Regions from separate parts of the Pseudomonas sp. MDV22-iso1 genome, predicted to be linked through region 4. Evidence: predicted binding sites of a transcription regulator. Region 4 holds the regulator's gene; each other region holds the start of a gene.
What was found. The regulator FliA, encoded in region 4, starts transcription of late flagellar genes. The targets are predictions, from matches to a motif close to CTAAAGTTTNNNNNNNNNNNGCCGNTAA.
Positions count from the first base shown of each region.

Region 1: the regulator FliA is predicted to act here: its motif matches at 5,354-5,381, upstream of motA (flagellar motor stator protein MotA).
Region 2: the regulator FliA is predicted to act here: its motif matches at 4,840-4,867, upstream of flgM (flagellar biosynthesis anti-sigma factor FlgM).
Region 3: the regulator FliA is predicted to act here: its motif matches at 3,937-3,964, upstream of AC3ZVB_RS21315 (methyl-accepting chemotaxis protein).

Region 1 covers NZ_JBYVMF010000004.1:193,965-201,962, reverse strand. The annotation lists gene orn (oligoribonuclease) at 1-132, opposite strand, end outside; gene rsgA (small ribosomal subunit biogenesis GTPase RsgA) at 240-1,271, shown strand; gene AC3ZVB_RS07195 (TIR domain-containing protein) at 1,484-1,891, shown strand; gene AC3ZVB_RS07190 (caspase family protein) at 1,895-2,854, shown strand; gene AC3ZVB_RS07185 (TIR domain-containing protein) at 2,854-3,345, shown strand; gene motB (flagellar motor protein MotB) at 3,402-4,430, opposite strand; gene motA (flagellar motor stator protein MotA) at 4,434-5,285, opposite strand; gene AC3ZVB_RS07170 (HDOD domain-containing protein) at 5,452-6,990, shown strand; gene AC3ZVB_RS07165 (rhodanese-like domain-containing protein) at 7,033-7,848, shown strand; gene asd (archaetidylserine decarboxylase) at 7,867-7,998, shown strand, end outside.
Region 2 covers NZ_JBYVMF010000005.1:286,719-294,716, forward strand. The annotation lists gene flgE (flagellar hook protein FlgE) at 1-195, opposite strand, end outside; gene flgD (flagellar hook assembly protein FlgD) at 227-952, opposite strand; gene flgC (flagellar basal body rod protein FlgC) at 968-1,411, opposite strand; gene flgB (flagellar basal body rod protein FlgB) at 1,415-1,825, opposite strand; gene cheR (protein-glutamate O-methyltransferase CheR) at 2,084-2,911, opposite strand; gene AC3ZVB_RS09215 (chemotaxis protein CheV) at 2,958-3,890, opposite strand; gene flgA (flagellar basal body P-ring formation chaperone FlgA) at 3,974-4,735, shown strand; gene flgM (flagellar biosynthesis anti-sigma factor FlgM) at 4,905-5,231, shown strand; gene AC3ZVB_RS09230 (flagella synthesis protein FlgN) at 5,280-5,747, shown strand; gene AC3ZVB_RS09235 (flagellar brake protein) at 5,840-6,586, shown strand; gene AC3ZVB_RS09240 (MFS transporter) at 6,652-7,998, opposite strand, start outside.
Region 3 covers NZ_JBYVMF010000020.1:88,343-96,340, forward strand. The annotation lists gene AC3ZVB_RS21285 (alpha/beta hydrolase family protein) at 1-344, opposite strand, end outside; gene AC3ZVB_RS21290 (FMN-dependent NADH-azoreductase) at 522-1,133, opposite strand; gene AC3ZVB_RS21295 (LysR substrate-binding domain-containing protein) at 1,263-2,171, shown strand; gene AC3ZVB_RS21300 (MmcQ/YjbR family DNA-binding protein) at 2,168-2,527, shown strand; gene AC3ZVB_RS21305 (DUF1294 domain-containing protein) at 2,543-2,971, opposite strand; gene AC3ZVB_RS21310 (undecaprenyl-diphosphate phosphatase) at 2,968-3,798, opposite strand; gene AC3ZVB_RS21315 (methyl-accepting chemotaxis protein) at 4,088-5,722, shown strand; gene pnuC (nicotinamide riboside transporter PnuC) at 6,063-6,626, shown strand; gene AC3ZVB_RS21325 (AAA family ATPase) at 6,623-7,147, shown strand; gene fapA (functional amyloid chaperone FapA) at 7,479-7,916, shown strand; gene fapB (fibril amyloid subunit FapB) at 7,918-7,998, shown strand, end outside.
Region 4 covers NZ_JBYVMF010000001.1:256,303-264,300, forward strand. The annotation lists gene flhF (flagellar biosynthesis GTPase FlhF) at 11-1,336, shown strand; gene fleN (flagellar synthesis regulator FleN) at 1,453-2,283, shown strand; gene fliA (RNA polymerase sigma factor FliA) at 2,280-3,020, shown strand; gene AC3ZVB_RS01175 (chemotaxis response regulator CheY) at 3,186-3,557, shown strand; gene AC3ZVB_RS01180 (protein phosphatase CheZ) at 3,580-4,368, shown strand; gene AC3ZVB_RS01185 (chemotaxis protein CheA) at 4,390-6,624, shown strand; gene AC3ZVB_RS01190 (protein-glutamate methylesterase/protein-glutamine glutaminase) at 6,674-7,807, shown strand; gene AC3ZVB_RS01195 (flagellar motor protein) at 7,807-7,998, shown strand, end outside.

The DNA of each region.
Region 1 (7,998 bases), on a different contig from region 4:
CACCGGCCCTTCGGCCAGGGTGTTCAGATCACTGTCGGTGACGATGGTGGCCATTTCGATGATGACATCGGTATCAGGGTTCAGACCGGTCATTTCCAGGTCGATCCAGATCAGATTCTGCGGGTTTTGCATGTGTCGGCTCCTAGGCAATGCTGCGCAGTTTAGCCTAGGGAGGCGGCCGGGCGTGCTAAACTCGCGGCCGTTTTACCTAATCGCTGCATTCTTGATACGGAACACCCATGGCCAAACGCCAACTCAATCGTCGTCAAAACTGGCGCATCGAAAAGATTCAGGGCGAACGCGCTGCCCGCGCCGCCAAACGCGAGTCCTCGGCTGTCGAGGCCCTCGAAGGTGGCGACCTGGGCCCGGAACAAACCGGCCTGGTGATTGCTCACTTTGGTGTGCAGGTCGAAGTCGAAGCCCTTGATGGCGATTTGGCCGGCCAGGTGTTCCGCTGCCATTTGCGCGCCAACCTGCCTGCGCTGGTGACCGGCGATCAGGTCGTCTGGCGCGCCGGCAACCAGGGCATCGGTGTGATCGTGGCGCAACTGCCACGTAAAACCGAACTCTGCCGTCCGGACAGCCGTGGCCAGCTCAAGCCTGTAGCCGCCAACGTCGACATGATCGTCATTGTCTTCGCACCGCTGCCTGAGCCTCACGCCAACCTGATTGACCGCTACCTGGTTGCCGCCGAGCACGCCGGTATCCGGCCGCTGCTGCTGCTCAACAAATTCGACCTGATCGACGAGCAGAACGCCCCGGCGCTCAACGCTTTGCTGGCGGTCTACCGCACGCTGGGCTACCCGGTGCTGGAAGTATCAGCGCACCACGGCAATGGCATGGAACAGTTGCAAGAGCAGCTGGACGGGCGCATCAGCGTGTTCGTCGGCCAATCCGGCGTCGGCAAGTCCTCGCTGGTCAACAGCTTGTTGCCAGAAGTCGAAACCCGCGTCGGCCCGCTGTCCGAGCTGTCTGGCCAGGGCACCCACACCACCACCACCGCGCGCTTGTTCCACTTCCCCGGTGGCGGTGAGTTGATCGACTCCCCGGGTATCCGCGAATTCGGCCTCGGCCATGTCAGCCGTGCCGACGTCGAAGCGGGCTTCATCGAGTTCAATGACTTGATCGGCACCTGTCGCTTCCGCGACTGCAAGCATGACCGCGAACCCGGCTGCGCCCTGCTAAAGGCCCTGGAAGAAGGTCGCGTGCAACAGCAACGGATGAACAGCTACCGCTCGATCATCGCCAGTTTGCCGGAAAGCACCTACTAAACAGCTGCGCCCGCCCTCCTCGACCCCGAGGAGTCGCGGGCTGCTGTTGTCTGCCTAAACAAAATCCACATTTTTAAACGTCAGACATTTCTGAAGGGCTTCTGCACGCCTACTTGTAGGACTTTTCTCTTTTACCTTTCGGCACTTGTTAGCGCCCGCCTGTTACCTACATTCAAGCCCTCTTCGCACCAGCGACATCGAGGGATACCCCCATGCAAACCTACCACCTGTTCATCAGCCATTCGTGGAACTACGCCGACAAACACGACAGGCTGGTCGAAATGCTCTCTACGCACCCGACATTCACCTTCAAGAACTTTTCAGTACCACCGCACAATCCGATTGTCGGCGCCCTGACCGACCAGCAACTTGAAATCGCCATCGAAAACAAGATTCGTCCCTGTTCCGCCGTGCTGATCATGGCCGGGATGTATTCCACCTACAGCAAGTGGATCAACAAGGAGATCGCGATCGCCAAGCGCATGGGCAAGGTCATCATCGCGATCAAACCGTTCGGGGCCGAGCGGATATCCACTGTGGTGCGCCGGGCCGCGCATGCGGAATGCGCCTGGAACTCCCTTAGCATCATCAGTGCCATTCGCACTCACGCGGCGGACTGAATCATGCGCAGAGGCCTGTTTATCGGAATCAATAACTACCGCCATCTCTCCCAGCTGAACGGCTGCAACAACGATGCGATGGCCATGGCTTCGGTGCTCAAGACTGATGCCAATGGCGACCCGAACTTCAAGAATATCGTGCTGACCTCCGCCGAAGATTATTTGAGCCGCGAAAAAATCGAGGATCAAATTCGCGAACTGTTTTCAGGCGACTGCAATGTCGCCCTGTTGTACTTCGCAGGCCACGGCGCTTTCGACGGGGATACGGATGAAGGGATGCTGTTGCCTCAGGATTACAAGTCCAGCAAGGACGGGATCCGAATCAGCGACATCCTTAATTGGGCGTCCAAAGCCGTAAAAATCAAGAACAAGATCATCATTCTCGACTGCTGCCAGGGCGGCTCGGCAGGCGAAGTGCGCGCTTTGCGTAGCGAAAGCAGCATGGTTGGCGAGGGCATGACCATTCTTACGGCCTGCAAGAAAGAAGAACCGGCCATGGAAGGCGCCAACCATGGTGTCTTCACCGGACTGCTGCTTCAGGCATTGCACGGTGGTGCTGCGAACATCCTTGGGAAAATCACTCCCGGCAGCCTCTATTCGTTTGTCGACAATGCGCTCGACGCCTGGGAACAGCGCCCGGTGTTCAAGACCAACGTCTCGCAGTTCATTTCGTTGCGGGAAGTCTCGCCGTTAATCCCCAAAGAAATATTACGCAAGCTGCCTGACTGGTTCGCCGAAGCCGAGTCGATATTCGCGCTGGACCCGAGCTACGAACCCACCGAAGCCCGGTTTGAACCGGCTCACGGCGAAGTCTTCGCCCAGTTGCAAAAGTGCAACCGCCACAGCCTGATTGAACCGGTGGACGCCGAACACATGTACTACGCCGCGCTCAACTCCACTGGCTGCCGCCTCACCGCGCTTGGCGCCTATTACCGTGAACTCGCGATCAAGGGACATTTCTGATGCCAGTGTTTATCAGCTACCGCCACATGGATCGCGCCCATGCGATGCAGATCAACAGTCGTCTGATGCAAGCCAATATAAAAACCTACCTGGACGTGCTGGATCCGGAATCCCAGACCACCGATGACATCACCGAGGTCATCACTCGCAACATCAGCGAATGCACACACTTGCTGGCAGTCGTCTCGGAGAGAACCGCACTGTCGTGGTGGGTGCCGTTCGAAATTGGCGAAGCGACGATCAGTAATCGCCGCATCTGCTCCTTCAGGACCGGGCCGACGGAGTTGCCGCTGTACCTGGATAAGTGGCCGAAACTGAGCAGTGCAAAGGACCTCGATTTTTTCATCGAGGCCTACAAAATCGAAGTGAACCTCAAGCGCTCCGCATCCCTGGAATCGATCACGGGCAGCGAGTCCACGCGCAGCTACAACAAGACCAATGCTGACCGCTTCCACACTGATCTCAAAAACCGAATCCGCCGCGGCGCCTGAGACAAGCGCCAGCGCCCACAAAAAAGCCGACATTCACTGTCGGCTTTTTTTGTAGATTACTGCTTCGGCGCCTCGCCGGGTTTCGGTGCGGCGTCCTCGAACAGATTCAACCGTTCTCGAATTTCATGCGCCGGCACTGGCTGCTTGTCTGCCGGCAGGGCATTCGGATCGACCGGTTCGGCCGGCACTTCACCCGGAGCGCCTTGGCCTTGGGGCAGCTGACCGGAAGGATCGGCGCCCTGTGCGCCTTCAATCGCTGCCTGAGCCTTTTTCGTCAGCACGACAATGTCGATTCGACGATTGACCGGATTGAACGGTTTTTCCCGATCGAACAGCGCCGAAGAGGCATACCCGACAACGCGCGCCACCTGAGACTCCGGATAACTCCCGGCGACCAGCGCACGGCGAGCGGCGTTGGCACGATTGGTCGACAGTTCCCAGTTACCGAACTCGCCTGTGCCGGTGTACGGCGTGGCGTCGGTGTGACCGCTGATGCTGATCTTGTTGGGTACCGCTTTGATGGTATCGGCCATGGCCAGCAGGATGTCTTCAAAGTACGGTTTCAGACGGGCGCTGCCAGAGTCGAACATCGGCCGGTTTTCCGCGTCCATGATCTGGATGCGCAAGCCGTTCGGCGTGATCTCGAACAGGATCTGATCCTTGAATTTCTGCAACTGCGGGTTTTCGTCGACCTTGTTCTGCAGTTCCTGCAGCAACAGTTCCAGGCGTTCTTTCTCGACCTGCTCGGCCATGCCTTCGACTTGTTCGGTATCGATGGTGACCTTGTCCGGCTGCGGCTGGGATTTCACTTCCGGGTTGAGGGTGTTTTCCGGCGCCAGGGTAGGCGTGCCACCCAGATCAATAATGTAGGGCGTGCCGCTTTCGGAAAAACCGATCGGGTCCTTGAAGTAGCCCGCAATGGCAATCTTCTGTTCAGGCGTCGCAGTGGACAGCAGCCACAACACCAGGAAGAACGCCATCATCGCCGTCGCGAAGTCGGCGAAAGCGATTTTCCAGGCGCCCCCGTGATGCCCGGCAGCGATGCGCTTGACGCGCTTGATGATGATCGGCTGATTATTTTCCATGATTTAGCGACCGCGAACCGCTTGTTCCAACTCGGAGAAACTTGGACGGTGCGCCGGGTACAGAACCTTGCGACCGAACTCCACCGCCAGCGACGGCGGCATGCCCGATGCGGATGCAACCAGCGAGGCCTTGATGGCTTCGTAGACGTTCAGCTCTTCCTTGGCATCGTGAGCCAGGGAATGCGCCAGCGGACCAAAGAAACCGTACGCCGCGAGAATACCGAAGAAGGTACCGACCAATGCTGCGCCCACGTGCATGCCGATGGCTTTCTGGTCACCCTCGCCCAGGGACGCCATGGTCACCACGATCCCCAATACCGCTGCGACGATACCGAAACCGGGCATGGCGTCGGCAATCCCGTTGACCGCATGGGAGGGATGCTCAAGGTCTTCCTTGAGGCTGTAGAGCTCCATATCGAACAGACCCTCCAGCTCGTGGGGTGCCATGTTGCCGGAGGACATGATGCGCAGGTAGTCGCAGATGAAAGCGGTCATGCGCTCGTCTTTGAGCACCGTCGGGTACTTGGCAAAAATCGGGCTCGCGGCGGCATCTTCGATGTCACCTTCAATCGCCATCATGCCTTCGCGGCGGCTCTTGTTGAGGATCTCGTAGATCAGGCCCAGCACTTCGAGATAGAAGGCGTGAGTGAAGCGCGACCCGAACATGCTCAAGGATTTCTTGAGCACGTGCATGGTCATATAGCCGGGGTTGGCCTGCAGGAATGCGCCGAGGGCCGCACCGCCAATGATCAATACCTCGAAAGGCTGGATCAGGGCGGCAATTTTGCCGTGGGAAAGTACGTATCCGCCGAGCACGCTCGCGAATACGACGATGATGCCGATTATTTTAGCCATAGGTAGGAGAGCACTTACTGAGTCGGGTTCAAGGTCATATTCGGAAGTTAAAAAATCTCTTCTTCTACTTATCGGCAAAACTGCGCCAGACTATAGGCCGTTCAGGCGAAAAGCCACTTTGACCCATTCAGGGCGTAGGTAATGCAGACGATGATTGCGTCCAACCATGGCTAACGAAACGAACGTTCCAACACCAACACCCTCCACGCTCGAAGGCTGGATCAAGCTTCTCGACAGCGTTCGCCTGCCAGTTCCGCAAGCCAGTCATGACCGCGTTTGCAGCGCCATTCGCAACAACCGCAGTTCGTTGCGCGACATTGCCGAATTGATGCAGGGCAGTCCGGCCCTGGCCTTGAGTGTGATTCGCGAAGCCAACCGGCAACTGCACGGCGGTTTGAGTGAACCGGCGGAGAACCTTGAGGTGGCGATCAATCGCCTCGGTTTGAAGCGTACCGAAGAACTGCTCGCTCGCCTGCCCGCGCTCCCGTTGTCGGAAATTCCCGTCGCCTTGCGCCAGCTGCAAATGATCAGCCAGCACGCCACACAACAAGCCAACGGTTTTTTTGCCCATCGCCTGGCGCGACTGTGGCAGGACATCCACTGGGGCAGCCTGTTGTTCCTCTCGCCACTTTGGCCGATGGCGTTGACTCATCCGCAACTGCTCCAGGAATGGGAACTGCGGGTGATCCACAGAGGCGAATCCGCGCGCAAGGTTGAAAAGCAGTTGTTCGGTGTACGCCTGCTGGACATCTGCCAGGCCTTGGCCGATATCTGGCGCCTGCCGATCTGGGTGCAGCAGGGTTATCGACTGTTGATGAGCGAGCAGCGCGAATTGGTCCAGGTCCTGCGCATTGCCCGTGACAGCGATCACCCATTGCGCCAGCAAAATCGCCTCGATGACGACCCGACCCTGCGCCGCTGGCTCAATCAGCCGGCCAATACAGTATTGCTGGCCAATGGTCTGGCGCTGTCGGCGCAACACGCCTGGGACAGTCCGCACAGTGAACGCTGGCAGTACCTGACCAGCCTTTACCTCCAGGTACCGATGGACCACGTACAGCAGCAGTTGCACCAACAGGCTGCCAATAGCGCCCGTTACCACGCGATGCCCGACCTTTGGCACCCCGCCGTCTCGCTGATCTGGCCGTGGGGCATGAACCGGGTGGCGGCAGGTTCGCTTGCGGCCCCTGCGCCCACTGCGCAAGATTTAGCCAAATGGCGTAAACAATGTGCCGAGCTGCTGGCGGAACCGAGTCGCTTCGCCAATGCGATGCATCTGACCACGTCTGCCCGGGACGCGTTGCTCGCCTGCGGCATGCGACGGGTGATGATCCTGATGGCCGATCGCACTCACGCCAATCTTCGCGTGCACCAGTGCGCCGGTTTGCCCAAGGACGCATCCAGCCTGAATCTGCAGGTGAGTCAGAGCACCGTGCTGCAACGACTGCTCGCGCAACAGGCTCAGGTCCGCCTGACGCCGGAAAACAGCGCGCAGTTTTCGGCGCTGTTACCGGCGAGCCTGCGCTCACTTTTTGGTGGCGAGCATCTGCTGCTAAGGTCATTGGTCAATAATGGGCGGGTGATCATGCTGGTCGTGGCCGACCAGGGTGGCGGACCGTTCTCGGAAATCACCGTGCAAGCCTTCGGCAAAACCGCCCAGTGCATCGAGAAGGCCCTGCACAGCTTTAGCCACCGCGGCCAATAAGGCTGCGTTACAATCCCTCCTTTTGTGCTCTGGAGACCTCACATGTCTGACTTCTCTGGCTTGGCGCTGGTGATAGAGCCCGGCGACCTGCTCGCCCGTCTTGACGCCCGCAATCTGATTTTGGTGGACCTGACCAGCAGCGCCCGCTATGCCGAAGGGCATATTCCTGGCGCGCGGTTTGTCGACCCCAAACGCACGCAACTCGGCCAACTACCCGCTCCAGGCCTGATGCCGCCGCACGCTGCGCTCGAAACGCTGTTCGGCGAACTTGGCCACAACAAAGACGCGGTCTACGTGGTTTATGACGACGAAGGCGGCGGCTGGGCCGGACGGTTCATCTGGTTGCTCGATGTCATCGGCCACAAAAACTATCACTACGTGGATGGCGGCCTGCTGTCGTGGCTGGCGCAGGACTTGCCGGTATCGACCGAGGTCCCTGCCCCGGTGGGTGGCCCGGTGAGCCTGACCCTGCATGACGAACCCACGGCCACCCGCGAATACCTGCAAAGTCGCCTGGGTGCAGCCGACCTGGCGATCTGGGACGCACGCGGTCCGCTGGAGTATTCCGGCGAGAAGGTCCTGGCGGCCAGGGCCGGACACATTCCCGGCGCGGTCAACTTTGAATGGACCGCAGGCATGGATCAGGCGCGCAACCTGCGCATCCGCACAGACATGCCGCAGATCCTGGAACAACTCGGGATCACCCCGGACAAAGAAGTTATTACTCACTGCCAGACTCACCATCGCTCTGGCTTCACTTATCTGGTGGCCAAGGCACTCGGTTATCCGCGTGTCAAAGGCTACGCCGGTTCCTGGGGCGAATGGGGCAACCATCCCGACACCCCTATAGAGAATTAAGGTTTTTAAGGACAGTTAATGAATAAGCGTTTGTTTATCCTCAGCCAATACCTGCTGCCCCACCACTTGCTCTCGCGACTGGCCGGCTGCATTGCCGAATGCCGCGTGCGCTGGTTCAAGAATGCGTTCACGGCCTGGTTCGCCAAGCGT
Region 2 (7,998 bases), on a different contig from region 4:
GGAAACGTTGGCCAGGCGCACACCGCTGCCGACGACCTTGCTTCCGGTACCCAGCTTGGTGGCCGAGTAGACGTCTTCGAATTCCGCACGGGACGATTTGAAACCGGTGGTCGCGACGTTGGCGATGTTGTTGCCGGTCACGTCCAGTTGTTTGTTGGCTGCAAAGAGACCGCTAAGGCCGATATTGAAAGACATGTTTCACTCCTTTATGCCGGGTTAGTCGGCTTTACATACCAATGGTTTGTACTTTGGACAGGGCGATGCTGCCCAGCCCGGCGAGGTTGAGCATCAACTCACCGCCCGTCTGGCTGATGGTCACGCTATTGACCGTCGCTGGCAGGTTGGTGACCAGCGATACAGCCTGGCTGTCGATGGTGGCCGTCGCCGCGAAGGTGTAAGTACCCGACTCGACCGTATTACCCGCGCTGTCTTTTCCGTCCCAGATAAAGCTGGCATTGCCGGCAGTCTGGCTGCCCATGTCGATGGTGCGGACGACCTTGCCGTCCTTGTCGGAAATCTTCAGCGCGACAGCAGGGACAGAGCCCGGAATGGCCACGGTACCGGTCATGCTCTTGGAGGTATCGACAACCGCTTTATCGCTAGGCGCGATCACGGAGCGCCCCACCAGCGACGAGGCCTGCAAAGCCTGCGACGAGTTGTAGTTACCGGCAATGCCACTCACCGTATCGTTGAGTGTGGTGATGCCTTCCAGACTGCTGAACTGCGCCAATTGGGCGACGAACTCGCCGTTGTCCTGCGGTTCGAGCGGATTCTGGTTTTTCAGCTGGGTCACCAGCAACTGCAGGAACGCGTCTTTGCCCAGGGCTTTTTTGCCGGCAGCGCTATTGGTTGCCGACGCCAGGCCATCACTGGTGGTGGAGGTGTTCTTGATCGAGGAGTTGGCCAGGATGTCGTTGAGGCTCAAACCGCTTGTCGTATCGGTAACACTCATCTGAGTCGCCCCTTATCACTGACCGAGAGTCAGGACCTTCTGCATCATGGTTTTGGCCGTGTTCATCATTTCGGCGTTGGTCTGAAAGGACCGGCTCGCGGAAATCATGTCGGCCATTTCCTCCACGACGTTGACGTTCGGGTAGTAGACATAGCCCTTGGCATCAGCAGCCGGATGGTTCGGCTCGTAGCGAGCCTCCAGGTTGCTCTGGTCTTCGACCACACCCAGCACTTGCACACCCTGACCCGCCGCGTCCTGATTCTGGAACAGCGAATCGCTGCCGCCGCTCTGGCCACCCTGGAACATGGTGGCGAACACCGGATGACGCGCGCGGTAGGTTTGATCGATGCTCGACGAGACGGTCTCGGCGTTGGCGATGTTACTGGCGACGGTGTTCAGGCGAGTGGTCTGGGCACTCATGCCGCTACCGGCAATGTTGAAAACACTGGACAGGGACATGAATTATTCTCCGCGCAGGGCTGAAATCAGCCCTTTGAATTTACTGTTGAGCAAGGTGAAGCTGGCCTGGAAGTTGACGGAGTTTTCCGCGTAGTTCGACTGTTCCAGCTGGGCGTCCACGGTGTTCTGATCAATCGACGGTTGCATCGGCGTGCGATACAGCAATGACTCGTCACCGCTGTCCAAGCCTTGGGCCTCGATATGACGGCTGTTGGTCATGTTCAGCGCGAAACCGCCGCCGCTCTTGGTTTTCTCGCTCTGTTCGGCAAGCACCTTCGAGAAGTCCAGATCCCGAGCCTTGTAGTTCGGGGTGTCCGCGTTGGCGATGTTGTTGGCCAGGACTTCGGCACGCTGTGCGCGGAAGTTGAGAGCCTGTTGGTGAATACCGAGCGCTTTATCGAAGCTGATGCTCATGTCGGGAAACCTTCGGGTGACCTGATTTTTCGTACGGTGAACTTAGCAAGCCGCGTGCCAATTGGAGAAACCCCGCAAACAGTGGGTTTGCGGGCAGTGGCAAGTGTGGCAATGACAGAAAAGCGGCAATCGACTTCCGCCGCCTGCCGCTTTTCTGCCGCTTTCCAAGGACAACACCTATCCGTGTAGGAGCTGCAATTGCGGCATACAAAAAAAGGAGCCCCTGAGGACTCCTTTTTTATGTCTGCCGCAATTGCATCACTTCGCCTGGTAAATGATCCCCGGGCTGCACTGGACCATCTGGTAATGATCCGGCAATCCATTCAGCGCTTCGGAAGCGCCGAGGAACAGATAGCCCCCCGGTTTCAACGTGCTATGGATGCGCAACAGGATGTCTTTCTTCACCTCGGCGGAGAAGTAGATCAACACGTTGCGGCAGAACACGATGTCGAACTTGCCAAGCGCCGCGTAACTGTCCAGCAGATTGAACGAGCGAAACTCCACCCGACTCTTGATCGGCGCCTTGATGGCCCAGCGTCCCGGTCCCTTGGGATCGAAATAACGCTGCAGACGCTCGGGCGAAAGACCACGACCGATTGCCAGGCTATCGTACTCGCCAATCTTGCAGTTGGTCAGCATGGTGCCGGAAAGATCAGTGGCAACGATCTGCACACCCATCTTCAATTGCCCCAGGTTGACCCGCTCGAACTCATCGATCGACATCGACAGCGAATACGGTTCCTGACCCGACGAGCACGCGGCCGACCAGATTCGCAGGCGCTGGCCGGGCGCCGCCTTGATCGCTTCCGGCAGTACCTTGTTCTTCAAGACTTCAAACGGATAGGTGTCACGAAACCACAGGGTTTCGTTGGTCGTCATGGCATCCACCACCATCTCGCGCAAACCACTGCGCGGCTGGGTCTGGATGCGCTGGACCAGCTCACCCAGGGACTTGATACCTTGCTGCTCCATCAGTTTGTTGAGACGGCTCGATACCAGGTACTGCTTGTTTTCACCAAGCAAAATGCCACAGGCTTTTTCCAGGAATACCCGGAACTGTTCGAAATCCAAATTACCCGTAGACAATGATGCCGCCTCTTAACTCGTGTTGACCGCCAGGGACAAAAGGCCCCTAGCTGATATCTGCTGCTTTGATCCGGTCGACTACCCGGGATGCCAGGTCATCAGGGCGGAATTTGGCAAGGAAGTCATCGGCACCGACTTTCTTGACCATCGCCTGATTGAACACCCCCGACAACGAAGTATGCAGGATGATATGAAGCTTTTGCATGCGAGGGTCACTGCGGATCTCGGCGGTGAGGGTGTACCCGTCCATTTCCGGCATCTCGATGTCGGAAATCATCATCAGGAACTCTTCTTCCGGCTTTTTACCTTCATCGACCAACTTGCGCAGGTAATCCAGCGCTTGCCGACCGTCGTTCAGCGCCACCACTTCGACGCCGACCGTTTGTAGACAACGCGAGACCTGCTTGCGTGCCACCGACGAGTCGTCGACCGTCAGCACGCGCAGGGACAGCGCCTTGTGCTGGGTTTCGACATCCACTACGCCCACGGAAATCGCTTCCGGTGTCGGCGCCACTTCCGCCAGGACTTTCTCGACGTCGATGATTTCGACTAGCTGATTGTCAACGCGGGTCACTGCCGTGAGGTAGTGATCGCGTCCAGTGCCCTTGGGCGGCGGATGGATCTCCTCCCAGTTCATGTTGACGATGCGTTCCACCGAGCGCACCAGGAAACCCTGGGTCTTGGTGTTGTACTCCGTGATGATCACGAACGGATTGCTCTGATCCAGCAATCGACCTGAACCGGTCGCCATTGCCAGATCCATAATCGGAATGGTCGCCCCCCGAATACTCGCCACACCGCACACGACAGGATTGGACTTGGGCATCACGGTCAGCTTGGGGCATTGCAGCACCTCGCGAACCTTGAATACATTGATCCCATAGAGCTGCGGGCCGTCAAGACGGAACAACAACAGCTCCAGGCGATTCTGCCCTACCAGTTGCGTGCGCTGGTTTACTGAATCCATTACACCAGCCATGCCCAGACTCCTACTACCAACGCTTCAGTGTGTTGCGACGCACATTCATTGCTAAACGGCACGGCGCTTGCTTTTTAACTCGTATGAACACAGAACCGACATTTTTCCGACGCCTGACCTCAAACTTTCGCAAATCGCTTTGCGCGATGTCGGCCGTTTGCCTGTTCAACGCTGGCAGCCCTGCCCTTGCTGATGCGGTTACCTTGCCTGACATGCTTATCGGCGTCACCCAGGGCTTTCTTGAATTCACCGTAGAAGACTATTTGGCGACCAGTCAAACTGAAGGTCGTTATGAGATCCAGGTCAGCCAGCTCGATCCGCGTCTGCGCATGCCAATGTGCGACAAGGAATTGACAGCGAGCCTGGAGAGTCCGGCCAAGCCATTGGGGCGTGTTACGGTCAAGGTTCGCTGCGAGGGCGCCGCCCCCTGGACCGTGTTCGTACCCGCTCAAGTCCGGCTGTTCCGCGACGTCGTTACCACCACCCGACCGCTGCGTCGCCTCGGTGTTGTCGAACCCGACGATGTGATCCTGCGCGAGCGTGACATCAGCCTGATCAGCCAGGGCTACCTGACTTCGCTGGATCAGGCGATCGGGCAAAAACTGACCCGACCAATGGTCGCCGATCAACTGATCACGCTGGTGAACATCGAGCAGGCGGAAGTCATCACCAAGGGCGATCAGGTGGTGATTACCGCCCGTAGCGGCACACTCAGCGTGCGCATGCCGGGAGAAGCGCTGTCCAACGGTGGTTTGCGAGACCAGATACGCGTAAAAAACCTGAATTCCCAGCGGGTCATCAAGGCGCAAGTTATCGCGCCCGGCCAGGTGGAAGTCGCCATGTAGTACCTCGGGTATTGGTGTTTAGATGGCGCGCCGCTCGACTGTTCCCTAAACTGTTACTCATCCAGGGCAAGTGCTGACGCGCGCAAGCTCATTGATAAATGAGTCTAAAGTTTTCCAGGGTTTGGCCGAAAACATGGCAAGCGTCCAAATACCCAGAGGTTTTTTGATCATGGTCATCGATTTCAGCCGTCTTAACAGCTCCTCGTCACTTACGGGCAGTACACGTACCAGCGCCAGCAAGGACACGGCCGAAGCCGCCAAGTCCGCGCCGCTGAATACCCCGGCCGCAGAGGCCACTACCGTCAAAAGCGGGGAATCGGTACACCTCAGCAATGAGGCTCAGCAGTTGCAAAAGGTCACTGACAAGCTGCGCGATCAGCCCGCTGTCGATAATGCCCGCGTGGCAGAGTTGAAAGCAGCGATTGCCGATGGCAGCTATAAAGTCGACAGCAACCGTGTAGCCAGCAAACTGCTCAACTTCGAAGCCCAGCGCTAGGCTCCGGTCTGCGCGAGGCTTTTGGACGCTTAAAACCCAAGGCCAGCCATGCACGATACTAATTTACTGCAACTGATCATCGACGACTTTGCTCCAGCGCAACAATTGCTCGAGTTATTGCAAACCGAGGCCATCGCGTTGCATGGTCGCGACATGCGACTGCTCGAAGACATTCTGGCGCAGAAGCAGGCATTGATCATTTTGCTTGAACAGCATGGCCGCAAGCGCAGTGCGATCCTCGCCAGCCTCAACCTGCCGATCAATCGCCAGGGTCTGGAGCAATTGGCCGCCCAATCGAGCATTGGCGATCAGTTGCTGGCTCAGAGTGATGTTCTCACCGATCTACTGGCCCAGTGCCAGAGCACCAACGTCAGCAATGGCCAGTCCATCATGATGCAACAGGCTGCCACGGCTACCCAGCTGAAAATCCTCCACGGCGGCGACACACCAGCGCTTTATGACGCCCGCGGATCGACCTCTGTACTCGCGAAGCGGGGGCCTCTCAGTCAGGCTTGAACCCGCCGATGAGCCCGCACTATCAAGACGAGAAACATGCTGGCAAAATGCTGGCTAGCCGCAGTCAAATTTTGTCTGGAGATTGATGAACCGTGTTCAATGCCTCAAGCGCGGAAGATGCTCCGCAGCCACCCAAGGTGCTCGCAACGCCCCTTGAGATCTCCGGCACCCTACGTCAGCTGCAAGACAGCCACGACCCTCTGATCATTACGTTCCATGAGCGCAGCCAGCGCTTCCAGAGCTATCTGGTGGGTATTGACCGTGACAGCGGCACGATCTCGCTTGACGAAATGATTCCACGGGACGGTGAACGCTTCCTGCTCGCCGGCGAACCGTTCAAGGTCGAAGGCTTCCACGATGGTGTTCGCATCGCCTGGGAAAGCAATGGCGCGCTGACCATCGACGAAACGGCTGGCACTCGCTGCTACCACGGTCCGATGCCCGACGAAGTGGTTTATCACCAGCGCCGTAACGCATTCCGCGCTGCTCTTAAACTGGCACAGCTGGTTAGCGTCGATCTGGACGGTGAAAAGCTCAAGGCACCGATCAGCGGAAAGCTGCTGGACATCTCTGCTACTGGCTGCAAATTGCGCTTCGACGGCGATATCAGCTCGAGCCTGCAACTGGGGCAGGTCTACGACCGATTTGCTGCCGCCCTGCCCTTCGGCAAAATGACGGCCCCCGTCGAACTGCGTTACCTGCATTTCGAAGAAAAGATTTCCACCACCTTCGCCGGTGTTCGCTTTCATAACATGAGCGGGCTGGTGCAGCGTCAGGTCGAAAGATTCGTCTATCAGCTTCAGCGCGAAGCACGGCGTTTCGACAAAGACGACCTCTGAGTTAACGCTTCAATAAAAAACGGGCAGTCCTTTTGGGAACTGCCCGTTTTTTTTGTGCGTGAATCTCAGGGCCTAGCTTCGGTGAAGCTCTGCTCGCGGCCTTCGTCAGGGTCTGGCGGCGACGGGTCGGTCTCAGGTTTTTCTTGCAGCTCTGATTCTGGTTCCGGTTCCGGCTCTGGTGTGATCGGGTTCTGCATCTGATCCTGCACCACCTGCTCATCAACTCGAGGGTCAAGGGCCGCTACCAATGGCGAACTCGACATGCTGTCCGGCATGGCCACGTGATGCAGCGGCGCATCGTCCACCTGATGCAGGTTGGTGACGGCTTTCGGACGAATCCGCCAGACCAGTACCAACGCGAAGAAGCTGAAGAACGCGTAGAGCATCTGACTGCCGAACAGCTTCATCAGAACCCCGGCAACCAACGGCCCGATACTGGCACCCACGCCGTAGGTCACCAGTAGCATCGCTGTCAGAGACACCCGGCGATCGCCTTCGACGTGGTCGTTGGAAAAAGCCACTGCCAAGGGATACAGGCAAAATTGCACCAGGGAGCAGAAGAAACCGGTGATAAACAGCACTTCCAGCGGCACCTGCTTCATGATCGCCAGCGGCAATGCAGCCACCGCCAGGCTGAACGCGAAGCAACGGATCAATAGCGCCCGATCATAACGGTCGGACAACCATCCCAACGGCCACTGCACCAGCAGGCCAGCAAAAATGCAGCTACCCATGAACAAGCCCACTTGCTCGGTAGACAGTCCTTGCTGGGAGGCATACAGCGGCGCCAGACCATAGAACGAACCCACAATCAGCCCCGCCCCCAGCACCGTACTTAACGACTGCGGTACGCGCTTGATAAAGAACCGTGGTTCCATCGGCGCAGGGTGCAAGGGTGCAGGGTGAATCCGTCGGGTCAAGGCCACCGGCACCAGGCACAGCGCAAAACACAAGGCGACCAGCATCAGCAGCTCGAGGCCGAGCGCCGGGTGCATGACCAGAATCAACTGACCCAATACCAGGCCAAGGTACGAGGCGATCATGTAGCCGCTAAACACCAGGCCGCGCTGCTTGGCTTCGGCCTGTTCGTTAAGCCAGCTTTCGATGACCATGTACTGGCACATCATGCCCAAACCGACGATGACCCGCAGGAACAGCCAGGCGGGCAGCCAGTCGACCAATCCGTGTCCCAACACGGCCGCGCCGACGATACCGGCACACGCTGCGTAAGCCCGAATATGCCCGACACGGGCAATCAATCGGTGACCGATCTTCCCACCCAGCACCAGGCCGAAGTAGTTGGCCGCCATCAAGGCACCGACCCACAAACTGTCGACGTTGTCGGCTGCCAGGCGCAAGGCCAGGTAGGTACTCAACAAGCCCGAGCCGATCAACATCATCAGCGAAGCGAA
Region 3 (7,998 bases), on a different contig from region 4:
ACTGCCACCACCACAAAACCCTTGCGCGCCAATGAAGTCATGAGGTCATGCAAGGCCAGCGGAGTGCCCGTATTACCGTGGGAAAGCATCAGCATCGGGAAACGGCCAATGGCGACCCGCGTATCTTCGCCTGCTTCGACGCTGTAGCCCTCAAGCTTGCTGGTGTGCTCCTTGTCGCTGGAGGGATAGAACGCAATGGCCCGCATGGGTTGCAGGTCCAGCGGATCGAGAAAACTCATCTCGTGGAAGCCGACGCTCCAGTGGGGATGAGGCGCAGGCGCGGCGTGCACTGAATTCAGGCTGCTGAGCAGGCAGATCAGTAATGCTGCACAAAGACGCACCATGGAACGCCACCTGTTACTTGATCAAAGACGATACTGCTTGATTGCATAAGCCAGGCCATGTCCGACAATTACCCGACATAGCCGGAAACAAAAAACTCCGTACCTGGAGCTTGCGCTACCAGAATACAGAGTTTTCAGGGTGTTGCCTCAAGCTGTTTTGGCGTCTTTACGCAAGCCTTACGCGGCCGCGAACAACTGCTGGCTGATGTGCGTGTGCGCATCGTTCATCGCTTTGGTGCGCACTTCGTCACCATAGGCCAGGCCTTCGGCGCGGACGAACTCGATATCGGTGATGCCGAGGAAGCCGAACACCAGCTTCAAGTATTCTTCGTGAGCGACACCGCTCGCTTGACCGGCGTGTAAACCACCGGATGTCGAGACGATGACCAGTTTCTTGCCGCCACAAAGACCTTCAGGACCGGCTTCGGTGTAACGAAAGGTCTGACCGGCAACAGCGATGCGGTCGATCCAGGCCTTCAGTTGGGTCGGAATCGTGAAGTTGTACATCGGTGCAGCAACGACCACAGCATCGGCGGCGAGGAATTCAGCCAGCGTCTGCGCGCTCAGGTCAGCTTCGTGCTGTTGTGCGGCGTTGCGCAGTTCGGCAGTCGTACCGGCGGCAACCAGTGTGGTGGAAGAAAAATGGCTGATGGCATCAGCGGCCAGGTCACGGTAGGTCACCACGGCGCTGGGGTCGGCCACTTGCCAGGCTTTGACGACTTCGCTGCTCAACTGACGGGAAGCCGAGTTGTCACCCAGAATGCTCGAATCGATATGCAAAAGTTTCATAAGAAGATCTCCAAGGTGAGGATCGCCAAGGGCGACCTGATGGAGAGAATCCTACCGATGAAACCAATAGCCGAGTAGTCGTCGATAATGCGATTATTCGTCTCACTGATAGAACAATCGGATATCACCATGCAAGACCTCAACGATCTCTACTATTTTGCCAAAGTAGTCGAAGCCGGTGGCTTCGCCGCTGCGGGACGTTTGCTGGGGATTCCCAAGTCGCGGCTGTCACGGCGTATAGCCGAGCTGGAAGAACGCCTGGGCGCGCGATTGCTGCAACGCACCACCCGCCAGCTCAATCTGACTGCCGTGGGTGAGCGCTACCTGCGCCACTGTCAGGCGATGTTGCTGGAGGCCGAAATGGCCGACGAAGCCGTGGCCAGTATGTCCAGTGAACCTCGGGGACGCCTGCGGGTGTCGTGCCCGGTCGGCCTGGCGCACGAAATCCTGCCCGGGGTGATCAGCAGCTTCCTTGAGCGATTTCCCCAGGTGCAGCTCGAAGTCATGCTGCTGAACCGCCGCGTCGACCTGGTGACCGAAGGCATTGACGTGGCTTTGCGCGTGCGCGAACTGGGCGATGAAGACCCGCAGCTGGTCACCCGGCGCCTGCGCCAGGCGCAAACGGCGCTGGTGGCCAGCCCTGAGTTCCTGCTGGGACGTGAGATCAACCACCCTGAAGATCTGAAAAGCCTACCAGTTCTGGGAGCCCTCGAAGCCGACCGCATGATGCATATCCGACTGCTTGACGAACACGGCAAAAGCTACGAACTCACTCTGGAACCGCGCCTGGGCATCGACGATTTCATCGTGCGCAAGGCCTGCACCCTCGCGGGCCAGGGTTTTACCCTGCTACCGATGATGTTTTGCGAACAGGAACTCGAAGAGGGCTCGCTGGTTCGACTGCTGCCAGGCTGGTCGCTGCCCGGCGGCTGGCTACAGGCGGTCTACCCTCATCGACGCGGTGTAATGCCGGCCGTTCGCGCCTGGATGGACCATTTGATCGAATCATTCGACGCGTGTGGGGACCGACTGATATGAAAGCTCGACGGATGAGCGAAGAGGATGTCGCACGATTTTGCCTCGCCCTGCCCGGTGCGCGGGAGGACTACAAATGGGGTGGCGTGCGGGTGTTTTCGATTGCGGGAAACAAGATGTTTGCCCTGCAGGGCTTGAGAGGAGACTCGCTGGCCTTCAAGGTCGATAAAGATCTGTTTCTGGGCCACTGCGATCGACCGGGCATACACCCGGCACCTTATCTGGCGCGGGCCCAATGGATCATCATGGAGACGCCCTACCCGCTGGGCGCCGATGAGCTGCAAGGCTTGCTGCAACGTTCCCACCAACTGGTGGTGAGCAAGTTGCCCAAACGCACCCAGATCGGCCTGCTGCTTTAGTGCACGCGCTTACGCTTAGAAGAGCGCAAACACATGAGCGCCGAGGAACAACTGGTCAATCCAGAACACCTGATGCAGCAACACGATGGCCCAGAACAGGACCTGGTAGGAAATCTTGCGGGTTTTGTGGCGAAACACTTGCTGCGCCACCAAGGCGCCCGGCCAACCGCCTGCAAGCTCTACCGCGTGCAGGACGTTCTCGGGCGTGCGCCAACGGGCGGTGCGCGCCTTGCGCTTGTCGCTCCAATAAAGGAAGAACGCCAGCACGCTGACGATCCCGTAGGCCGACAGGGGAATCAGCGAGATCCCCTGCAACCACATCGACAGCGAGCCCACCAACGGCAGCGCGCACACGATCGCAAATACCAGCCATTTCAGCCGCAGGTTCTGGATCTTGCCCCCAGAGTTACCTTCCGGGCGGTTGCGTGCGCTGCTGTCATTCATGGCTTGGCTGCGCTCCAGTCAACCCAGCCGAATTGCCAGGTGGCGAGGATCAGCAGACCGAATGCAATGCGATACCAGGCGAACACCGCATAGCTGTGGCTGGCGATGAACTTGAGCAAGCCACGCACGGCAATCATCGCGAAGATGAACGCAGTGACGAAGCCGACGGCAAACACCGGGAAATCCGCAGGCACGAACAAGTGCCGGTATTTGTACCCCGAGTAAACGGCCGCACCGACCATGGTCGGCATCGCCAGGAAGAACGAGAACTCCGTCGCAGTCTTGCGGGAAAGCCCGAACAGCAAGCCACCGATAATGGTCGATCCGGAGCGCGAAGTACCCGGAATCATCGCCAGGCACTGGGCAAAACCGACTTTCAGGGCGTCTTTCCAGGTGATCTCGTCGACCGTCTCGGCGTGCACTTCATGCTCGCGGCGCTCGGCCCACAACATGATGACCCCGCCGATAACCAGTGCCGTCGCCACGGTGATCGGGTTGAACAGATATTCTTTGATCATGTCAGCGAAGATCACGCCCAATACCACCGCCGGCATGAACGCAATCAACAGGTTGGCGGTAAACCGTCGAGCGCTGGGCTGGGTCGGCAGCCCGATGACCACGTCGAGGATCTTGCGGCGAAACTCCCACACCACCGCCAGGATTGCCCCGAGCTGAATAATGATGTTGAAGGCCATGGCCCGCTCACCACCGAAGTTGAGCAAGTCGGCCACAATAATCTGGTGGCCGGTACTGGAAATGGGCAGAAACTCCGTCAGCCCTTCTACAACGCCAAGTATCAATGCCTGAAAGGCGGTCCAAAGATCCATCAATCCCCCAAGAAGCGATGCACGCGGGCATGCCCCGTTAATATTTTTTCAGAACGTTTTTGCAATCAGCCTGGCTGTTGACCCCGCGCAAAAGTCTCCAGACGAAACCGTGAGAATCTCGTGAAAATTCAAGCTGGATTCAGGTTTTTCCGCGCGGGGCCGAAATCCTATCAGACAAGTCCCTTTTACGCTGCCGAGTATTGGGCTTGAGCCGCTACAGAAGACTCATCAAGCGTGACGGGATGCTGGCGATCCTTCATGACAAGAACAAAACCGGAGTGACAGCGTTATGAACAGCTTGCGCAATATGTCGATCAGCCGCCGTCTTTGGCTGATCCTGATCGTGGCCGTCATGATGTTGATGACGTTAGGCGTGTTGATGCTCAAGCAGATTCACGAAGACCTGTACCAAGCCAAAGCGCAGAAGACCCAGCACGTGGTGCAGACTGCCAGCGGGATCCTGAGCTATTACCATGAGCTGGAAACCGCCGGAACGCTGACCCGCGACGCGGCGCAGAAACAGGCACTAACGGCCGTTCGCGGTTTGCGTTACGACCAGAACGATTACTTCTGGATCAACGACCTGACCCCGGTCATGGTCATGCACCCGGCCAATCCGAAACTCGACGGGCAGAACCTGGCCGCCATCCGCGATCCGGACGGTTTTGCATTGTTTAATGAAATGGTCGCCGTGGCTAAATCCAAGGGCGCCGGCAGCATCAACTATCGCTGGCCTAAACCGGGTGCCAGCGAGCCAGTGGAAAAGACCTCCTACGTCAAGTTGTTCGAACCCTGGGGCTGGGTGATCGGTTCAGGCATCTATATCGATGACATGCAGGACGAGTTCTACGTACAAGTCTGGAAGGCCTTGGCGTTGGGAGTGTTGATTGCATTGATCATGGCGGCGCTGGTGATGCTGATTGCACGCAGCATCGTTCGACCGTTGCAGGAAACCGTCAACGCCATGGCCAATATCGCCAGCGGCGAGAGCGACCTGACCCGCAGCCTCGACACGCATGGCCAGGATGAGGTCACGCAACTGGCGCGGCATTTCAACGCGTTTACCGCCAAACTGCGCCTGGTGATCAGCCAGTTGCAGGTCTCTGCAAGCGCCTTGGGCGACTCCTCAAGTGAACTGGGGAACGACGCCGCCCAGGCGCAACAGCGCAGCCAACAGCAATCCCAGCAGATGGAACTGGTGGCCACCGCCATCAATGAAGTGACCTATGGGGTTCAGGACGTGGCCAAAAACGCCGAACACGCCGCGAGCGAAATGCGCGATGCCGAGTCCCAGGCGCAGCAAGGCCAGATCAACATCGATAGCAGCCTGCAGCAGATCGACAAGCTGTCGGACACCATCGATCAGGCGGTGGACGTGATACGCACCCTGGCGGCCGAAAGCACGCAGATCGGTTCGGTGCTGGAGGTGATCCGGTCGATTGCCGAGCAGACCAACCTGCTGGCCCTCAACGCGGCCATTGAGGCAGCGCGAGCGGGCGAGCAAGGTCGCGGATTTGCAGTGGTCGCCGATGAAGTGCGGCTGCTGGCTCAGCGCACGCAAAAATCCACGGCCGAGATTCAGTCGATGATCGAGCGCCTGCAAAATCATTCGGAAGCGGCGGTCAAAGTGATCGGCGACAGCAGCCGCGCTTCGCAACTGACCATCGAACAGGCGGGTCTTGCTGGAGCCAGTCTGAGTGCGATTGGTCAGGCGTTACGCAACCTGAACGGGCTCAATGCCTCAATTGCCAGCGCCACCTTGCAGCAGGCGCACGTGGTGGAAGACATCAATCAGAACGTGACCCAGGCGGCCGGCTTGTCCCACAGCACCGCACTCGCGGCCGAACAGTCGAGCGTGGCGAGTGTTCGGTTGAAGGCGTTGAGTGTCGAACTGAACAGCTTGTTGAAGCAGTTTCGGGTGTAGGCCTCAGGGCAAAACCGGCCCCCTTAACCAGCTGCCGAGCCTGGCTCCTGTGGCAGCTGGCAAAACCCGGCCCCTGTGGTGAGGGGATTTATCCCCGTTGGGTTGCGAAGCAACCCCAAAATCAGGCGACCTAGATAAATCAGGCATACCGCGTGCACCGGTTCTGCGACGACTGCGTCGCCGAACGGGGATAAATCCCCTCGCCACAGGGGCCAGGTTTCGGCGCAGGGGACCAAAGTACATCCGAGAAAGTTAGCATTTACTTACGTGCAGGGCGGTTCTACTTGGCCGCACCTGCCGGTACAATCCGCTCCCCTCGCCAACTCCCCAAGGAATCGCCATGTCCGGGCTAGAACTGTTTGCCGCCGCCCTCGGTGTCATCGCCGTTTGGTTGACGGTCAAACAGAATCCCTGGTGCTGGCCGATCGGCCTGGTGATGGTGTTGCTGTACAGCTGGGTATTTTTCGAAGTGAAGCTCTACTCCGACATGCTGCTGCAGATTATTTACGCGGCGCTGCAACTCTATGGCTGGTGGCAATGGACTCGCGGGGGTGAGGCGCGGCAGGGACGGCGGGTCAGCCAGCTTGAGGCTTCCACCATTGCCTTGAGTCTGGCGCTGGGCGCTGTTGGCAGCCTGGCATTGGGAGCCGCCATGGCGCACTGGACCGATGCCGCACAACCCTGGCTGGATGCCGCATTGACTGGTTTCAGTCTGGTGGCCCAATGGTGGATGGCACAGAAACGCGTGCAATGCTGGCCACTGTGGCTCGTGCTAGACGTGATTTTCGTCGGGCTGTTCATCTACAAAGGCATGTACCTGACTGCCGGGCTCTACGGTCTTTTCGCTGTGATCGCCATTCAAGGCTGGCGCGAATGGCGCGCCGACCTGGCATTGCGAGCATGAAGGTTCTGGTCCTGACCGGGCCTGAATCGAGCGGAAAAAGCTGGCTGTCTAGCGAAATCCAGGCGCGCTTTGGCGGGCTGTTGGTCGGTGAATACGTGCGGCATTTCATCGACCGTGAAGCCCGCGATACCTGCTACGACGACATCACACCCATCGCACAAGGCCAACTGACCTGGGAAGATGAGGCGCGCGCCAGGCGCCCTTCCCTGTTGATTCTGGACACCCATCTGTTGAGCAACATCCTTTGGAGCCGAACCTTGTTTGGCGATTGCCCGGCCTGGATCGAGCAAGCCTTGCTGGCCCGGCGCTACGACCTGCATTTGCTGTTAAGCCCTGAAACCGTCGACTGGCACGACGACGGACAGCGATGCCAACCGCAGCTGGACGAACGCCGTGCGTTTTTCCAGGCGAGCCTCCAATGGCTTGAACTGCATCGCCAGCCTTGCCAAATACTTCAAGGTGACTGGCAACAGCGCAAGGATGCGGCGTTTGAGTCAGTAATCCGCCTGCTGGATATCTGAAAGGGGCTGTCTGCCCCTGTCAAAAGTGTCCATTCCTGAAACACTTCCTTCGGCGCAAACCCTCGCGCTAAAGCGTCTTGGGGACACCAAGGCGAAAGTGTTACGTGACTGATACACCTTCTCATCAGCGCCTGTAGCAAGCATTCCCGCCAACATGGACGGCGTTTTCGCGTGCCTCTGTCTCACCGATATTACAAAATATTTCTGCTAACCCCGAAGAAAAACCCCAACCCTCTGTTTTTAATAGAAAAACAAAAAGCGGCACACCTTCTGCTCTCTTCCCCGCAACGCTGATAAGGGCAGTGTTTCACTTACAGAAGGAATTGCCGCCGTGGGGATATTTGATAAACGCGCGTTTGGTCTGTTGTTGATCGGATGCGCACTCGGCTCAAGTGTCTGCCTTCCAGTGCAGGCGGATAACGGCATCATTACCATCAAGCGTGATGTCCAGACCCGTAATGCGGTCACCCCGCCTCTTATTCCCGATCCGAATCCAACAACCGTCAACGCCAACCCGTCGCAGCAGATCCTCAAACAAACTAACGAGTTGAGTGACGGCGACTTCGCCAACGTTGCCAGTGGCGCCAGCATTTCCCGCATGGTCACGCAGAACACCAATAACCTGGGCGCGAACATTTCCACGCAGAACCAGCTGTCGAACCAACCCGCCGGACGTTCGGGCAACTCGGGAGGTGGTATCGCCAACATGGTCAACTCAAGCATGGCGCAAGGCTTGGGTACGCTGAAAATCATAACGGGAGACCGTTAGGATGAATCGCACACTGCTCGTTCTCGCTATGTTTTGCAGTGCATCAACCTTTGCCCAATCTCCGGTGATCAACAAAGCCGAC
Region 4 (7,998 bases):
GTAGTGGTTTATGCAAGTTAAGCGTTTTTTCGCCGCCGATATGCGTCAGGCCATGAAACTGGTTCGCGATGAGCTGGGCGCCGATGCGGCCATCATTGGCAACCGCCGGATCGCCGGTGGCGTAGAGCTGACGGCTGCCCTGGATTACAAACTGTCGGCGCTGGCGCCACGTGTTCCGAACATGGAACTTGAAGACGAGTTGCGCAAGACCCAATCGCGGATCGTCACCGCCCAGGCCGAACTGAGCCTGCGCAGCGAGGGCGAGAGCGAGAAAAGCACCAATCGCCAATTGTTCGCCGGCCTGCCGTTGACTGCCGCCGAACCGCTGATCGAAACGACTTATACAGAACCTCCACGACCTGCCCCGGCGCCTGCTGCGACGGGCGGCGTCGACCCGCGCGCGTTCGACTCGATGCGGTTCGAGCTCAACAGCCTGCGCGAACTGATGGAAGTACAGCTTGGGTCCTTAGCCTGGAACCAATTGCAGGGCAGCCGCCCGGCGCAGGCCAACCTGTGGCGTCGTCTGCAGCGCATCGGCCTCTCCGGCCCGTTGTCCCGTGATCTGCTGGCGATGATCACTGGCATCGACGAGCCACGTCAGGCCTGGCGCATGTTGCTGGCACACCTGGCGCGCATGATTGCCACACCGGAAATCGAGCCGCTGGAAGAGGGCGGTGTCATTGCCATGGTCGGCCCTGCCGGCATGGGTAAAACCACGACCCTGGCCAAGCTCGCCGCGCGTTACGTGCTCAAGTACGGCGCGCAAAACATCGCGCTGGTGAGCATGGACAGCTACCGTATCGGTGCCCAGGAACAGCTCAAGACCCTTGGCCGCATCCTCAATGTCCCGGTCACTCACGTCGACCCGGGTCAGTCGCTGGTGCAGGCGCTGGATCCTTTGCTGCGCAAACGCGTGGTGCTGATCGATACCGCAGGCCTTCAGGCCAGCGATCCGGCACTGCGCATGCAGCTGGAAAGTCTGGCCGGGCGTGGCATCAAATCGAAAAATTATCTGGTTCTGGCAACCACCAGCCAGAAACAGGTTCTAACCGCCGCTTATCACAGTTACAAGCGCTGCGGGCTCGCCGGCTGCATCCTGACTAAACTGGATGAAACGGCAAGTCTGGGCGAGGTGTTGAGCCTGGCCATCAGTCATGAATTGCCGGTGGCCTATCTGACCGATGGCCCGCGGATTCCGGATGATTTGCATCTGCCGCGTCGTCATCAGCTGGTCAGTCGCGCGGTCAGCGTGCAAATGCAGGAAGAACCCAGCGAAGAAGCCATGGCTGACATGTTCGCTGATATTTACCACAGCCCGACCAAGCAGGTTAGCTGAGGTATTAATGAATAGTTTTTGTACCTACATCGATGGTCTGCCATGCATTGTTCCGTTTGTGAACGCGCAGCCAGTAATGTGGCCTCCGTCTATGCAAGACAAGGTAAAGAAATAACATGGGCAGCATGCATCCCGTACAGGTTATCGCGGTGACCGGCGGCAAAGGTGGCGTCGGGAAAACTAACGTGTCAGTGAACTTGTCCCTGGCTCTAGCAGAGCTCGGCCGGCGCGTCATGCTTCTGGACGCCGACCTCGGACTGGCTAACGTCGACGTTCTACTCGGACTGACACCCAAACGTACCCTGGCCGACGTGATCGAAGGCCGCTGCGAGCTACGCGACGTTCTGTTGCAAGGCCCGGGCGGTATTCGTATCGTTCCGGCCGCGTCCGGCACACAGAGCATGGTTCATCTGACCCCGGCGCAACACGCCGGCCTGATCCAGGCCTTCAGCGATATCGGAGACAACCTCGACGTGCTCGTGATCGACACGGCGGCGGGCATCGGCGATTCGGTTGTCAGTTTCGTCCGCGCCGCTCAGGAAGTCCTCCTGGTGGTCTGCGATGAGCCGACTTCGATCACCGACGCCTACGCCCTGATCAAACTGCTCAACCGTGATTACGGCATGAACCGTTTCCGTGTCCTGGCCAACATGGCCCAGAGCCCGCAAGAAGGTCGCAACCTGTTCGCCAAGTTGACCAAGGTCACGGATCGCTTCCTCGACGTCGCCTTACAATACGTCGGTGCGGTGCCGTACGACGAAAGCGTGCGCAAGGCCGTGCAGAAGCAGCGCGCCGTGTATGAAGCATTCCCGCGCTCCAAGTGTTCGCTGGCCTTCAAGGCCATCGCGCAAAAGGTCGACACCTGGCCATTGCCTGCCAACCCGCGTGGGCATCTGGAGTTCTTCGTGGAGCGCCTCGTGCAACAAACTGCAGGACCCGTGCTATGACCGCCAGTGGCTATAACCTCTATAAAAAATCGGCCCGTGATGCGCAGTACGAGCTGATCGAGCGTTACGCGCCACTGGTAAAACGGATTGCCTACCACTTGCTGGCGCGTCTGCCGGCCAGTGTCCAGGTCGAAGACCTGATCCAGGCCGGCATGATCGGCCTGCTTGAAGTGTCGACCAAATACGACGCCAGCAAAGGCGCGAGTTTCGAGACGTACGCGGGCATACGAATCCGCGGCGCGATGCTCGATGAAGTACGCAAAGGGGACTGGGCGCCACGTTCGGTCCACCGAAATACCCGAATGGTCAGCGACGCCATTCGCTCGATTGAAGCTAAAACCGGTCGCGACGCTAAAGATCACGAAGTTGCGGCCGAACTCCAATTGAGTCTCGACGATTATTACGGGATTTTGAACGACACCCTGGGCAGCCGGTTATTCAGTTTCGACGATCTGTTGCAAGACGGCGAACACGAAGGGCTGCACGAGGATGGCGCCAGTGCTCATCTCGAGCCGTCGCGCGATCTGGAAGATGAACGCTTCCAGGCAGCGCTGGCGGACGCGATTGCCAATTTGCCGGAGCGTGAGCGACTGGTGTTGGCGCTGTACTACGACGAAGAGCTCAACCTCAAGGAAATCGGTGAGGTCCTGGGGGTTAGCGAATCGCGGGTCAGCCAGTTACACAGCCAGTGCGCGGCCCGTTTGCGGGGGCGTTTGGGGGAGTGGCGAGCGCGCTGAAGGCAGTGTGGGGACACTGCGAACGAGGCTGGTGGGTTCTGTACGCACCGGTCTCTATCTGCTGTGCTCCAGACAGTCATCGAATGCTTTGCCGGATTGAATGAAATGGCGTGTCCAGGTGCTGGACGCGTTTAAGACTGCTTGGAGGTCGAATTGGACAAGAACATGAAAATCCTCATCGTTGATGACTTCTCAACGATGCGGCGGATCATAAAAAACCTGTTGCGTGACCTTGGGTTCACCAACACGGTCGAGGCTGACGATGGCACCACTGCCATTCCGGTCCTCAACAGCGGCAGCATCGACTTTCTGGTAACGGACTGGAACATGCCGGGCATGACCGGTATCGATCTGCTGCGCCACGTGCGCGCCGATGAAAGGCTCAAGCATCTTCCGGTGCTGATGGTTACCGCTGAAGCCAAGCGCGAGCAGATCATCGAAGCAGCCCAGGCCGGTGTAAACGGCTATGTGGTCAAGCCCTTCACGGCCCAGGCGTTAAAAGAAAAAATCGAAAAGATTTTCGAACGCATTGGTTGAGCAACTGCGCCACGGGGGAGCTATGGAGCAAAATGAAATTTCACAGGGCGATTTCGAATCGACCCTGAAAAAACATGCGGTCGAATTGGTCGAAAGCCTTGAAAAAGGCAAGTTCGGCGACGCAGTACAACTGATCCATGAGCTCAACCAGACCCGTGATCGCGGCCTGTACCAGGAAGTGGGCAAGCTCACTCGCGAGTTGCATAGCGCGATCGTCAATTTCCAGATTGACCCGAACATGCCACAGGCCGAGGAAGTCTCGCAGATCACGGACGCGACCGAACGTCTGGGGTATGTGGTCAAGCTGACCGAAGCGGCGGCCAACCGCACCATGGATCTCGTTGAAAACGCCACGCCGCTGGTCACCAGCCTGGGCAATGAAGCCGAGGCGCTGAGCGCGGATTGGGGAAGGTTCATGCGCCGTGAAGTCGGTGCCGAGGAGTTCCGCGAACTCGCCCGGCGCGTAGACGGTTTTCTCACACGCAGCAGCGAAGACAACCGCGTCGTAACGAGCAACCTCAACGATATTCTGCTCGCTCAGGATTACCAGGACCTCACCGGTCAGGTCATCAAGCGCGTGACTCAATTGGTCACCGAAGTTGAAAGCAACCTGCTCAAGCTCGTGCTGATGGCCAGTCAGGTGGACCGCTTTGCGGGCATCGAACATGACCGTCAAGCGATGCTGGCTGAAAAAGATCCACAAAAACATCTCTCTCAGGGTGAAGGTCCGCAGATTCATGCCGATAAAAGAGAAGACGTTGTGTCCGGTCAGGACGATGTGGACGATTTGCTATCCAGCCTTGGATTTTAGACCTGTAGGAGCACCCCATTAATGAGCTTCGGCGCCGATGAAGAGATCCTTCAGGATTTCCTGGTTGAGGCCGGCGAGATTCTAGAGCTACTGTCCGAACAGCTGGTCGAGCTTGAAAGTCGACCGGATGATGCGGACTTGCTCAATGCAATTTTTCGCGGTTTTCACACTGTAAAAGGGGGCGCCGGCTTCCTCCAGCTCAACGAGTTGGTGGAGTGCTGTCACATCGCCGAGAACGTCTTCGACATCCTGCGCAAGGGTGAGCGTCGCGTCGACTCGGAATTGATGGACGTGGTTCTCGAAGCACTGGACGCGGTGAACGGCATGTTCACCGAAGTCCGCGAGCGCAGCCCGATCACGGCTGCCACACCTGAACTGCTGGCGGCACTGGCCCGTCTGGCTGAACCGCAGTCGTCCGACGAAGCGGTGCCGGTTGTCGACGTGGCACCGGTTACTGAAAGCGATTCAGGTGACATTACCGACAACGAATTCGAACAGCTGCTGGACTCTCTGAATGCCGTCAAGGCGCAGGCCGAGGCCGCGCCTGTTGCTCCGGCACCTGTCAGCAACGCTGGCGCGCCCAGCGATGAAATCACCGATGCCGAGTTCGAGTCATTGCTCGATCAGTTGCACGGTAAAGGTCAGTTCGCTGTTGATGCCGTAGTCCCGCCAGCGGCTCCCGTAGCGCCAGCGGCTCCGAAAGCGGCAGGCGATAGCTCTGACATTACCGACGAAGAATTTGAAGCACTGCTGGACCAGCTCCACGGCAAGGGCAACTTTGCGGTCGAAGCGCTGGAGTCGGCGATTGCTTCGGCGCCTGTGCCGGCCGCCCCGTCTGCCGCCGCAGTGGGCAGTGATCTGATCTCCGATCACGAGTTCGAAGCGCTGCTCGACGAATTGCACGGCAAAGGCAAGTTCACTGAGGTCGGTACCGCTACCGGCGCCAGTGCATCGGTCGCCACGCCGGTCGCCAAGGCTGCAGCCCCCAAGCCGGTTGCCAAAGCTCCCGAGCCAAAAGCCGAAGTGGCGAAGGCCGCTCCTGCTCGTGCTCAAGCTGCTCCGCCGGCGGATAAGCCCGCCAGCGAAGCCGAGACCACCGTGCGGGTCGATACCGCGCGTCTCGATGAAATCATGAACATGGTTGGCGAACTGGTACTGGTGCGTAACCGCCTGGTCCGACTCGGCGCCAACAGCGCCGATGAGGCCATGTCCAAGGCGGTGTCGAACCTCGATGTGGTCACCGCTGACCTGCAAACCGCGGTCATGAAGACCCGGATGCAACCGATCAAGAAAGTCTTCGGACGTTTCCCGCGCCTGGTTCGCGACCTGGCTCGCCAGCTCAAGAAAGAGATCAACCTTGAGCTGGTTGGCGAAGAAACCGACCTCGACAAGAACCTCGTCGAGGCCCTGGCCGATCCGCTGGTCCACTTGGTGCGCAACGCCGTCGACCACGGTATCGAATCGCCGGAAGAACGCGAAGCATCGGGCAAGTCCCGGGGCGGCAAAGTGATCCTGGCGGCGGAGCAGGAAGGCGACCATATCCTGCTGTCGATCTCCGATGACGGCAAAGGCATGGACCCTAATGTCCTGCGTTCCATCGCGGTAAAGCGCGGTGTGATGGACAAGGATGCGGCCGATCGCCTGAGCGACACCGAGTGCTACAACCTGATTTTTGCGCCGGGATTCTCGACAAAAACCGAGATTTCCGACGTGTCGGGTCGAGGCGTGGGCATGGACGTGGTGAAAACCAAGATTTCCCAGCTCAACGGTTCGATCAACATCTACTCGGCCAAGGGCCAGGGTTCGAAGATTGTCATCAAGGTCCCATTGACCCTGGCGATCATGCCGACGCTGATGGTCATGTTGGGCAATCAGGCGTTCGCCTTCCCGCTGGTGAACGTCAACGAGATCTTCCACCTCGATCTGTCGCGCACCAACGTGGTCGACGGTCAGGAAGTGGTGATCGTGCGCGACAAGGCACTGCCACTGTTCTACCTCAAGCGCTGGCTGGTCGCTTCCGCCGCTCATGAAGAGCAGCGCGAGGGCCACGTGGTGATCCTCTCGGTAGGTACACAGCGAATCGGCTTTGTCGTCGATCAGCTGGTGGGCCAGGAAGAAGTGGTCATCAAGCCATTGGGCAAAATGCTCCAGGGAACCCCGGGCATGTCGGGCGCCACCATCACTGGTGACGGTCGCATTGCGCTGATTCTCGATGTCCCGAGCATGCTCAAGCGTTACGCCACACGGCGTATTTGATTCTGGTGGAGCGGGGCGACTGAGCCTCGCTCCGTCTAACGGAGTGTTTATGGCAGTCAAAGTCCTGGTGGTGGATGATTCGGGTTTTTTCCGCCGCCGCGTCTCGGAAATTCTTTCAGCGGATCCGAACATCCAGGTCGTCGGTACGGCGACCAACGGAAAAGAGGCGATCGACCAGGCGCTGGCCCTCAAGCCAGACGTGATCACCATGGACTACGAGATGCCAATGATGGACGGCATCACGGCAGTGCGGCACATCATGCAGCGCTGCCCGACGCCGGTGTTGATGTTCTCCTCGCTGACGCACGAAGGCGCCCGTGTCACCCTGGATGCACTCGACGCCGGCGCGGTGGATTTCCTGCCGAAAAACTTCGAGGACATCTCGCGTAATCCGGACAAGGTCAAGCAGCTGCTGTGCGAGAAGATCCATACCATCTCGCGCAGTAATCGCCGTGCCGCCACCTACAGCGCGCCAGCCCCCGTCTCCGCGCCCGTTGCGCCAACTGCGCCTTCGAGCGTGGGTAGTTACAGCAGCAGTGCGCCTGCACGTCCGGCACCGATTCCAATTCGTACTCCCGCACCGGCACCGTCTGCGCCGTCGTCGCCCGCACCCAAACGCAAAGCCTACAAGCTGGTCGCCATCGGCACGTCCACTGGCGGGCCGGTGGCCTTGCAGCGCGTCCTGACCCAATTGCCGGCCAGCTTCCCGGCACCCATCGTGTTGATTCAGCACATGCCCGCCGCGTTCACCAAGGCGTTCGCCGAGCGTCTGGACAAGCTTTGCCGCATCACCGTCAAGGAAGCAGAGGATGGCGACATCCTGCGTCCGGGACTGGCGTTGTTGGCACCGGGCGGCAAGCAGATGATGATCGACGGCCGTGGCGCGGTGAAAATCCTCCCGGGTGACGAGCGTCTGAACTACAAGCCCTGTGTGGACATCACCTTCGGTTCTGCGGCCAAGTCCTACGGTGACAAAGTTCTGGCGGTGGTACTGACCGGCATGGGCGCCGATGGCCGTGAAGGGGCGCGCTTGCTTAAACAGGGCGGTAGCTCGATCTGGGCTCAGGATGAAGCCAGTTGCGTGATCTATGGCATGCCGATGGCCATCGTCAAAGCTGAACTCGCCGACGCGGTGTATGGCCTGGACGAGATTGGCAAGCACCTGGTCGAGGCGTGCATCTGATGGACGTTTTAAGCCTCATCGGGATCATCATGGCGTTCGTTGCCATCATTGGCGGCAACTACCTTGAGGGCGGCCACCTCGGCGCGCTGGCTAACGGCCCGGCGGCGTTGATCGTCATCGGCGGCACCGTCGGTGCGGCGCTGTTGCAGTCGCCGATGAGTGCCTTCAAGCGTGCCATGCAGATTCTGGTC